2 regions of the Pseudomonas salmasensis genome follow, and region 2 is predicted to be linked to the other one. Evidence: riboswitches for the same ligand, from Rfam matches in the RefSeq annotation. Region 2 holds a riboswitch; the other holds the start of a gene.
The links. Region 2 has a riboswitch for cobalamin ahead of HU731_RS00790 (CbtB domain-containing protein). Riboswitches for the same ligand answer to the same signal wherever they lie in the genome.
Positions count from the first base shown of each region.

Region 1 (5,504 bases), 1.5 Mb from region 2:
CGGTACCGTGAAGCTGGATACGCTATCCAAAGCGTATTGGCAGAATGCCTACCTGAGTGCCAAGCGGGTACTGCCAGCGAATCTTGCGCGTAACCCCTGAGCCGAACACAGCACCCCATGTGAGAGCGGGCTTGCTCGCGAAGGCGGAGTGTCAGTCGATAAACTTTCTGACTGAACCACCGCTTTCGCGAGCAAGCCCGCTCCCACATTGTTTTTGTGGCGCTGTTCAAATGGATTATTTGGCCGCAGAAACCCGCCAAACCTTATTGCCCACATCATCGGCCACCAGCAAATCCCCTTGCTGATCAATCACCACGCCAACCGGCCGGCCCATGGCTTTCTCATCGCTATCAAGAAACCCCGTCAGCACATCCACCGGTTGCCCTTTCGGCTGGCCCCCTTCGAACGGCACGAAAATGACCTTGTAGCCACTGTGCGGCTTGCGGTTCCAGGAGCCATGCTGGCCGATAAATGCGCCATTCGTGAAGGGGGTGGGGAGTTTGCTGCCTTCGGCGAAGGTCAGCCCCAGCGACGCAGTGTGAGGGCCTACCGCATAGTCGGGAGCGATGGCCTTGGCGACCATGTCCAGGTTCTGCGGGGTGACACGCACGTCTACGTGCTGGCCGTAATAGCTGAAAGGCCAGCCGTAGAACCCGCCATCCTTGACCGAGGTGATGTAGTCGGGCACCAGGTCACTGCCAATCTCATCGCGCTCGTTGACCGCCGTCCACAACTTGCCGCTCTGTGGCTCCCACGCCATGCCGTTGGGGTTGCGCAGGCCGGAGGCAAAAATGCGATGCTGGCCGGTGGCACGGTCGACTTCCCAGATGGCGGCGCGACCCTGTTCGGCTTCCAGGCCGTTTTCGCCGACGTTGCTGTTGGAGCCGACGCTCACGTACAGCTTGCTGCCGTCCTGGCTGGCCACTACGTTTTTGGTCCAGTGGTGGTTCAAAGGGCCACCCGGTAAATCCACCACCTTGGTGCCGGGGGAGGTGATCGCGGTTTCACCCGGCTGATAGGCAAAGCGCAGCAACTTATCTGAATCGGCCACATACAAGTCGTTGCCCACCAGGGCCATGCCAAACGGCGAGTTGAGGTTCTCCAGGAACACCGTGCGAGTTTCTGCCACGCCATCATGGTCGGTATCGCGCAGCAAGGTAATACGGTTCGGGCTCGGCACGCCGGCGCCAGCGCGGTCCATGACTTTTTCCATCACCCAGCCGCGTAGGCCTTTGGTATCGTCCGGCTTGGGTGGGGCATTGGTCTCGGCCACCAGTACATCGCCGTTGGGCAATACGTAGAGCCAGCGCGGGTGATCCAGGCCTTCGGCAAACGCGGCCACCTGGGTGCCGGCGGCGGCGACGGGCTTGGCGCCTTCGGGCCAGCCGATGGCCGGGGCGATATTGACGGTGGGGATCAGCGTCTTGTTCGGCTCCGGCAGCCGGGGTGAGGGCCCGGTGCCGTCGGCGACCTGCAGGGTCGAGCTTTCGCCACACGCAGCGAGGCTGCCGGCGAACATGATCAGTAGGGCGAGTCGGGTTTTAGGCATGGTTTTCTCCTTGATACCTGTAGGGGGTAGAGAAGCACGAACGGCGGATGGTTCAAGTACAAGGCCAGCTTTAATTGACGCTCCACCCCCAACCCACTAACCTTCGCGGCTTGTTCCAGGTGCTCTGTGGCGTACGCGTCGATGGAGTGAAACAGGGAAGCCGGTGAGTGAGCGCACTTGTAAACAGTGCTGCCGCGATTCCGGCGCTGCCCCCGCAACGGTAAATGAGTCAAGACGGTGCTGTTTGCCACTGTATCGCGTGCGATATGGGAAGGCGCACCCTCGGCTGCTTGCTATCAAAAGCGCCACTCATGAGCCCGGAGACCGGCCTGGATCATCCAACAGCATCACGGTGGGCGATGCTTGGCTGTCTGTTTTTTCTTTTTCCTGCCCGCCGTTTTTGTCCAGCCCCAACGGAGAGCTGCCATGACTGATTCCCCCGACCGCGACGAACGCCACCTGGCACGCATGCTGCGCAAAAAAGCCGTGATCGACGAGCGCATCGCCAATTCCCCCAACGAGTGCGGCCTGCTGCTGGTGCTGACCGGCAACGGCAAAGGCAAGAGCAGTTCGGCGTTCGGCATGTTGGCCCGCGCCATGGGCCATGGCATGCAATGCGGTGTGGTGCAGTTCATCAAGGGGCGTAACAGCACCGGCGAAGAATTGTTCTTCCGCCGCTTCCCCGAGCAGGTGCGCTTTCATGTAATGGGCGAAGGCTTCACGTGGGAAACCCAGGACCGCCAGCGCGATATCGCCGCTGCCGAAGCGGCTTGGGCAGTGTCCCGGGCCATGTTGAATGACCCTTCCATCGGCTTGGTGGTGCTGGACGAACTGAACATCGCCCTCAAGCACGGTTACCTTGACCTGGACCAGGTACTCAGCGACCTGCAAGCCCGCCCGCCCATGCAGCATGTGGTGGTCACTGGCCGTGGCGCCAAGCCTGAGCTGATCGAAATGGGCGACACCGTCACCGAAATGGGCATGCTCAAGCACGCGTTCCAGGCCGGTATCAAGGCACAGAAAGGCGTCGAACTTTGAATCAGCCCCGTCATTGCCCGGCCGTATTGATCGCCGCTCCGGCGTCCGGCCAGGGCAAAACCACCGTCACCGCCGCGCTCGCCCGTTTGCACCGCAACCTGGGGCGCAAAGTGCGCGTGTTCAAATGCGGGCCGGACTTTCTCGACCCGATGATCCACGAACGTGCCAGTGGCGCGCCGGTGTACCAGTTGGACATGTGGATGGTGGGCGAGCAGGAAAGCCGCCGCCTGCTCTGGGAAGCGGCGGGGGAGGCTGACCTGATCCTCATCGAAGGCGTGATGGGCCTGTTCGACGGCACGCCCTCCAGCGCTGACCTGGCGCGGCACTTCGGTGTACCGGTGCTGGGCGTGATCGATGGCACCGCCATGGCCCAGACGTTCGGCGCTTTGGCCCTGGGGTTGGCGCGCTATCAACCCGACCTGCCGTTCGCCGGCGTGCTGGCCAACCGCGTCGGCACCCTGCGCCATGCGCAATTGCTCGAAGGCAGCCTCACCGAGGGCTTGCGTTGGTACGGTGCATTGTCCCGCGAGACCGGCATCGAACTGCCCAGCCGTCATCTGGGCCTGGTGCAAGCCAGCGAATTGAACGACCTTGATGTACGCCTGGACGCCGCCGCCCAAGCGTTGGGCAGCAGTTGCGAAGTGGCCCTGCCGCCGCCGGTGACCTTTGCCGCGCCGCACGTGGTCGAGGCCGAGCCCTTGCTGGCCGGTGTGCGTATTGCCGTCGCCCGTGACGAAGCCTTTGCCTTTACCTACGGTGCCAGCCTGGATTTGCTGCGGGCGGTGGGCGCCGAGCTGAAGTTCTTCTCACCGATCCATGATCGGCAACTGCCTGAAGCTGACAGCCTCTATCTGCCCGGCGGGTATCCAGAACTGCACCACCAGGCATTGTCGGCCAATACCGCGATGCTGGACGCCATTCGTGCTCATCACGCCGCTGGCAAGCCTCTGCTCGCCGAATGTGGCGGCATGCTCTATCTGCTCGATTCTTTGACCGATGTGGAGGGTACACGCGCCGAACTGGTTGGCTTGTTGCAGGGCGATGCGGTGATGCAGAAGAAACTCGCGGCCCTGGCGCTGCAAAGCGTTGAACTGCCGGAGGGGACCTTGCGTGGGCATACCTATCACCATTCGCTGACCAGCACCGAATGGGCGCCGATTGCCCGTGGCCTGAGCCCTAACGGCGGGCGCGGGGCTGAAGCGGTCTATCGCCAAGGTCGATTGACCGCCTCCTACGTACACTTTTATTTTCCGTCGAACCCTGGCGCGGTGGCCGCGTTGTTTGCGCCCGCTCCCACAGGGGAATGCATTTCAAATGTGGGAGCGGGCTTGCTCGCGAAGAGGCCATGACTGACAACGCATTCCCCCAAGCCGACCGCGAAGCCGTCTACCGCGCCATCGCCGAACGCCGCGACATGCGCCACTTCAGCGGCGGCAGTGTCGCGCCTGAACTGCTGCAACGCCTGCTCCACGCCGCGCACCAGGCGCCCAGCGTCGGCCTGATGCAGCCGTGGCGTTTTATCCGCATCAGCGATCGCCCGCTGCGCAGCCAGATTCAACAGTTGGTGGAAGAAGAGCGCGTGCGCACTGCCGAAGCGTTGGGCGAGCGCTCCGATGCGTTCATGAAGCTCAAGGTCGAAGGTATCAACGACTGCGCCGAGGTACTGGTCGCAGCGTTGATGGACGACCGCGAGCGCCATATCTTCGGGCGTCGCACCTTGCCGGAAATGGACATGGCCTCGCTCTCTTGCGCGATCCAGAACCTGTGGCTGGCGGCGCGCGTGGAAGGGTTGGGCATGGGCTGGGTTTCGCTGTTCGACCCCCAGGCCCTGGCCGAGCTGCTGGGCTTGCCGCCCGGCGCAAAACCCCTGGCCGTGTTGTGCCTGGGGCCGGTGGCCGAGTTTTACCCGGCACCGATGTTGCAGCTTGAAGGCTGGGCCGAGCCGCGACCGCTAAGTGACATGCTGTATGAAAACACGTGGGGAGTGAGTCAATGAGTGTGGCCTTGCTGTGTGTGGCTGCGGTGGCGCTGGATGCGCTGCTGGGTGAGCCCAGGCGCTGGCATCCGCTGGTGGCGTTCGGCAATTTCGCCGGGCGCATCGAGCAACGTTTCAATAGCGGTGGGCGTGGCTGGCGCAGCCATGGCGTAACCGCGTGGTTTATCGCCGTGGTGCCGCTGACCCTGCTGGCCACGGCGTTGTCGTGGGCGCCCTATATCGGCTGGCTGCTGGAGATTATGGCGTTGTACTGCGCCCTGGGCATGCGCAGCCTGGGTGAGCACGTCACCCCAGTGGCCCAGGCCCTGCGCCGTGACGACCTGGACGAAGCGCGTACGCGTGTGAGTTACCTGGTCAGCCGCCAGACCAGCGAACTGGACCGCACTGAAGTCGCCCGCGCGGCCACCGAATCGGTGCTGGAGAACGGCAGCGATGCGGTATTCGCCGCGTTGTTCTGGTTTGTGGTGGCCGGTGTGCCGGGCGTGGTGCTCTATCGCTTGAGCAACACCCTGGATGCCATGTGGGGCTATCGCAATGAGCGCTTTGAGCGTTTCGGCTGGGCAGCCGCCAGGATCGATGATGTGCTCAACTATATTCCTGCGCGTTTGGTGGCTTTAACCTACGCGTTATTGGGTAAAACCCGCCTGGCGCTCAAATGCTGGCGCACCCAGGGGCCGACCTGGGACAGCCCCAACGCCGGCCCGGTGATGGCGGCGGGGGCCGGTGCGTTGGGTGTGGAACTGGGCGGTGCGGCGATTTATCACGGCGAGGTGCATCAGCGCCCGCCATTGGGCGAAGGCCCGCCGGCCGACGCCGACTCCATTGATCGCGGCTGGCAACTGGTGCAGCGCGGCGTATGGTTGTGGCTGCTGGTCCTGTGCGTGGGGGCGCAAATCTATGCTTGAACATGGTGGTCGGCTG
Region 1 is NZ_CP077083.1:1,730,528-1,736,031, reverse strand. It holds gene HU731_RS07545 (C40 family peptidase) at 1-100, shown strand, start outside; gene HU731_RS07540 (PQQ-dependent sugar dehydrogenase) at 236-1,549, opposite strand; cobalamin riboswitch at 1,650-1,896, shown strand; gene cobO (cob(I)yrinic acid a,c-diamide adenosyltransferase) at 1,976-2,587, shown strand; gene HU731_RS07530 (cobyrinic acid a,c-diamide synthase CobB) at 2,584-3,936, shown strand; gene bluB (5,6-dimethylbenzimidazole synthase) at 3,933-4,583, shown strand; gene cbiB (adenosylcobinamide-phosphate synthase CbiB) at 4,580-5,488, shown strand; gene cobD (threonine-phosphate decarboxylase CobD) at 5,481-5,504, shown strand, end outside.
Region 1: linked by a shared signal. The riboswitch ahead of cobO (cob(I)yrinic acid a,c-diamide adenosyltransferase) and the one ahead of HU731_RS00790 (CbtB domain-containing protein) in region 2 are both predicted to bind cobalamin.

Region 2 (5,504 bases):
AGAACAGCACCGCAGCCACGGGCCAATCGGCGTGCCAATCGGCCTGCCAGTCATTGAGGCGGGCATTGGCGTTGCGCGGGTGGTAGATCGCCGTGCGCGGCAGGGTTTGCGGCTCGGCCCAGGCATAGTCGCGGCCCAGGTGGGCACTGGCCAGGCAGTGGTAAAAATCCAGGGCATTGCCCAGGCCACCTTGGCGCAGGAAGTGCCACAGGCGCTCGCGGTGTTCGGCAGCAACGGTGCTCAGGCCGCTGAGTTCCGGGTCTGGGCGGTCGTCACCCGGCACCAGGATCAGGGTGACGCCGCGCTCGGCCAACTCCACCAGGCGCTCGATGCCGTAGCGCCAATAGCCGATGCCGCCGTGCAATGACAGCAGGATGACCTTGGCGTGGCGCAGCACCTCGTCGACGTACAGGTCAACCGAGGCATGGTTCTGCACCTGCATCGGGTTGGCCAGGCGCAGGCTGGGGTAATCCTCGGGCAATTGCTGGGCGGCTTCGGCGAGCAGTGCCAGGCTGGAATCGCCGCTGCACAGGATCACCAGCTCAGCGGGGGTCTGGCCAAGGTCGGCAATATTGTCGTCCGCGACGAAACCACCGGGTTGGGTCCTGAGCAGGTGCATGGTTAAACGCTGAGGGCAGCGCGCAATTGCGCTTCAAGGCCCACGGCGTCCAGCTCCTGACCGATCAGCACCAGGCGCGTGGTGCGTGCTTCATCAGCGCCCCAGGCACGGTCGAAGTGCTTGTCAAAGCGCGTGCCCACGCCCTGGATCAGCAGGCGCATCGGTTTGTTGGGGATCGCGGCGAAACCTTTCACACGCAGGATGCCGTGCTGCACCACCAATTGGGTCAGGGCGTCGAGCAACAGCGCTTCATCGGCTTGGGGCAGGTCGATGGAGATGGAGTCGAAGGCATCGTGATCGTGGTCGTCTTCACCTTCATGGTGATGGTCGTGATGGCTGTGACGCGCGTCGATATGCGCCTCGGAACCGGCGCCCAGGCCGATCAGCACGTCCAGAGGCAGGCGACCGCTGCTGGCTTCGATGATCTTCACTGCCGGCGGCAGTTCTTCGGCGACTTCCAGGCGCACACGCGCCAGGTCTTGGGCGCTGATCAGGTCGGTTTTGTTGAGGATCACCAGGTCGGCGCTGGCCAACTGGTCGGCGAACAGCTCGTGCAACGGCGATTCGTGGTCCAGGTTGGGGTCAAGTTTGCGCTGGGCGTCGACCTGGTCCGGGAAGGCGGCAAAGGTGCCGGCGGCCACGGCCGGGCTGTCGACCACGGTGATCACCGCGTCAACGGTGCAGGCGCTGCGGATTTCCGGCCACTGGAAGGCTTGCACCAACGGCTTGGGCAGGGCCAGGCCTGAAGTTTCGATGAGGATATGGTCCAGGTCACCGCGACGGGCGACCAGTTCACGCATCACCGGGAAGAACTCTTCCTGCACGGTGCAGCACAGGCAACCGTTGGCCAGCTCGTAGACGCGACCATTGGCTTCTTCTTCGGTGCAACCGATAGAACACTGCTTGAGAATTTCACCGTCAATGCCCAGCTCGCCGAACTCGTTGACGATCACTGCAATGCGGCGGCCCTGAGCGTTGTCGAGCATATGGCGCAACAGCGTGGTTTTGCCCGAGCCGAGGAAGCCGGTAACGATGGTGACGGGAAGTTTGGCCAGTGTTTTCATCGGATGCCCTTTGGGGCGGGCATACGGGACGACAGGCCCTGCGGCGGCGCGCAGCAGCGGATTTCGTCACCGGATCACCCCGCCCGGTTGAATTGGAAAATCAGTCGCGAGGCAGGTCTCCTGGCTTGGGGTGTGCAGGCCTTGCGACCAACGCTGACTGCGCCTTCCCGCCGTATCGGCAGTGGCGTGGCAGTCAACTGAACCCTTCACAGTTGCGGGGGCAGCCGCGGCTTGAACCGCGTTCCCTTCTTAGCTTCGGCCTGGGCCGAAGAACCTCGAGGGTGCAAGGCTACAGGGGCTTGCAGCATTTGACTACCGTCCCCGGCCCATGCTCTCCTACACCTCTTGTTTCGGGTGCCCTTCACAGGGTGAAACGGGAAACCGGTGCGTCATAGTCCTATGACCAGTCCGGTGCTGCCCCCGCAACGGTAAGCGAGCGAAGCGTCACAGCCACTGTGCTTTTGCATGGGAAGGCGATGCTTTCAGGAGGACTCTTTAAAGAGCCGCCCCTCGCAAGCCCGGAGACCGGCCCGAAAAATTCAGATAACAAACCCGCGGTGGGCGGGCGCTGTTCAGAACCCTGCGTGCCTGGCGCGCGGGGTTTTCATGCGCTCGTTTCCACCCTGACACCTGAAAGGGACGCGCCATGTCGATCATCAGCAGCACTTCGCACTCCGCCACTAGCACCGCCACCCTCAGCCAACGACTGACCGCCGCCATCGGCGCGTCGATCCTGGGCGCGTGCCTGGTGTATTTCGCCGGGTTCTCGCATATCGAGGCGGTGCACAACGCCGCCCACGATACCCGCCACAGCGCTGCGTTCCCGTGCCATTGAGAGCTGCCGACATGATCAAGCGTATTGCGCAAACCGCAGGTTTCACTGGGCTTTTGGCGGCCTTGTTGCTGACTCTGTTGCAAAGCTTCTGGGTCGCCCCGCTGATTCTGCAGGCAGAAAGCTTCGAAAAAGCCCCACCAGCGGCCGAAGTGGTGCATGAGCACGCCGCTGGCGCTGCTGCACACAGCCACGATGCCCAAGCCTGGGAGCCCGAAGATGGCTGGCAGCGTGTGCTGTCCACCACTGGAGGCAACCTGGTGGTGGCCGTAGGCTTTGCCCTGATGCTCGCCGGCCTCTATACGCTGCGCGCGCCGACCCGTACCGCCCAAGGCCTGCTCTGGGGCTTGGCCGGCTACGCGACCTTTGTACTGGCACCCACCCTGGGCCTGCCACCGGAACTGCCCGGTACAGCGGCCGCCGACCTGACACTGCGCCAGACCTGGTGGATCGGCACCGCAGCCTCCACCGCCGCCGGCCTGGCGCTGATCGTGTTCGGTCGCAACTGGCTGTTGAAAGGGCTTGGGCTGGCGATTCTTGCCGTGCCCCACTTCATCGGCGCGCCGCAACCGCAAGTGCATTCGATGCTGGCCCCGGAGGCGCTCGAAGCGCAGTTCAAGATCGCCTCGCAATTGACCAACGTCGCCTTCTGGCTGGCCCTGGGCCTGATCAGCGCCTGGTTGTTCCGCCGCAACCGCGACGATCAATACTCGGCATGATCCTGATTGTAGGGCTTGGCTGCCAGCGCGGCTGTGAGGTTCACAGCCTGCTGGCGTTGCTGGACAGTACCCTGGCCGAGGCCGGCATTGAGCGCTCACGCGTGACTGCGTTGGCAAGCATTGACCGCAAACGCGATGAACCTGGGCTGCTGGCCCTGGCCCAGCGGTTGAACCTGCCCTTGCAGTGCTTCAGCGTCGAGCAACTGGCGGGCTATGAGCATCGGCTGAGCCATCGCTCGGCGCCGGCTTTTGCCCACACCGGCTGTTACGGCGTGGCCGAAAGCGCCGCCCTGGCCTTGGCCGAGCACCTGTCTAATGGCCCCGCGCGCCTGCTGATCACCCGCAAGAAAAGCGCACAGGCCACCCTTGCATTGGCCTGCGCGGGCTAAAATCCCGATAATTGCCGCTCTTGAGCATGAGCCAAGTTCATGCTCACCCGTTTTGAACAGGACTTTTCCATGACCGTCTACTTCATCGGCGCCGGCCCCGGCGACCCGGAATTGATCACCGTCAAGGGTCAGCGGCTGATCCGCAGCTGCCCGGTGATCATCTACGCCGGCTCGCTGGTGCCCGCCGCCGTACTGGAAGGTCATCAAGCGCAGCAGGTGGTCAACAGCGCCGAATTGCACCTGGAGCAGATCATTGAGCTGATCAAGACCGCTCATGCCCAAGGCCAGGACGTGGCGCGGGTGCACTCCGGCGACCCCAGCCTGTATGGGGCAATTGGCGAACAGATCCGCCATTTACGTGAACTGGGCATCCCTTTCCAGATCATTCCTGGGGTCACGGCGGTCGCGGCGTGCGCGGCTTTATTGGAGGCTGAACTGACCCTGCCGGACATCGCCCAGAGCGTGATCCTGACCCGTTACGCCGATAAAACCAGCATGCCCGCCGGTGAAGACTTCGATAGCCTGGCGCAGCATGGCACCACCATGGCGATTCATCTGGGGGTCAATCATCTGGAAAAGATCGTCGCCGAGCTGCTACCGCACTACGGCACGGACTGCCCGATTGCCGTGGTACACCGGGCGACCTGGCCGGATCAGGAGTGGGTGGTGGGTACGCTGAGTGACATTGCCCAGAAAGTCGCGACGAAGGGGTTTCGGCGTACGGCATTGATTGTGGTGGGCCGGGTGTTGGCCAGTGACAGTTTCAGCGAGTCATCGTTGTACCGCGCAGGGCATGCGCACCTCTATCGACCCTGAAATGCGAACAACAACGTGTAAGGCTGTTTGTAGGAGCGAGCTTGCTCGCGAAAAACTTCCAGGCGCCGCGTTCATTCAGTAAGCGCGCGTTATCGTTGACGTTTTTCGCGAGCAAGCTCGCTCCTACAGAAAAGGCGAGGCAGCTCGCAAGGCTATGAATTTCAAGCATAAAAAACGGCGCTCACGGGGCGCCGTTTTTTATGTTCGCAGTGAACACCTTGCTCAGTAGTAGGCGTTTTCTTTCTGCGTGTGGTCAGTCACATCTCGTACGCCCTTGAGTTCAGGAATACGTTCCAGCAGCGTGCGCTCGATGCCCTCACGCAAGGTCACGTCCGCCTGGCCACAGCCCTGGCAACCGCCGCCGAACTTCAGTACGGCGATACCGTCATCCACCACGTCGATCAGGCTCACCTGGCCGCCATGACTGGCCAGCCCCGGGTTGATCTCGGTTTGCAGGTAATAGTTGATGCGCTCATTGACCGGGCTGTCGGCGTTGACATTCGGCACCTTGGCGTTGGGCGCCTTGATGGTCAACTGGCCGCCCATACGGTCGGTGGCGTAATCGACCACGGCGTCGTCCAGGAAGGCTTCGCTGAAGGCATCGATATACGCGGTGAAGCTTTTGAGCCCCAGGGCGGTGTCTTCAGGCTTCTCTTCGCCGGGCTTGCAGTAGGCAATGCACGTCTCGGCGTATTGGGTGCCGGGCTGGGTGATAAAGACGCGGATGCCGATACCTGGGGTGTTCTGCTTGGACAGCAGGTCAGCCAGGTAATCGTGGGCGGCGTCGGTAATGGTTATGGCAGTCATGGAAACTCCTCACAGGCTTGCCCGCAGTTTACGCCAAATCATTACAGAGGTACAAAGTCCTAGTATTTTTGTCGGGAAATTATTTCCGGGCCCTCAATGCCCCACCAACGCTTGAGCGTGCGATAGGTTCCCTTCTCCAACCATTGGTAGCTGCCATAGCCGCCCACCAGGATCAGTACGATGCAAACCGCCAGGACTGCGTAGGGATCTAGACCCGTTCGCTCGACAACCCACCGCCCGGCGACCAGTACCAGCACA
Region 2 is NZ_CP077083.1:193,158-198,661, reverse strand. It holds gene cobN (cobaltochelatase subunit CobN) at 1-619, opposite strand, end outside; gene cobW (cobalamin biosynthesis protein CobW) at 622-1,683, opposite strand; cobalamin riboswitch at 1,777-1,976, opposite strand; cobalamin riboswitch at 2,019-2,231, shown strand; gene HU731_RS00790 (CbtB domain-containing protein) at 2,330-2,518, shown strand; gene HU731_RS00785 (CbtA family protein) at 2,530-3,234, shown strand; gene HU731_RS00780 (cobalamin biosynthesis protein) at 3,231-3,623, shown strand; gene cobM (precorrin-4 C(11)-methyltransferase) at 3,693-4,439, shown strand; gene nfuA (Fe-S biogenesis protein NfuA) at 4,662-5,246, opposite strand; gene HU731_RS00765 (acyltransferase family protein) at 5,306-5,504, opposite strand, start outside.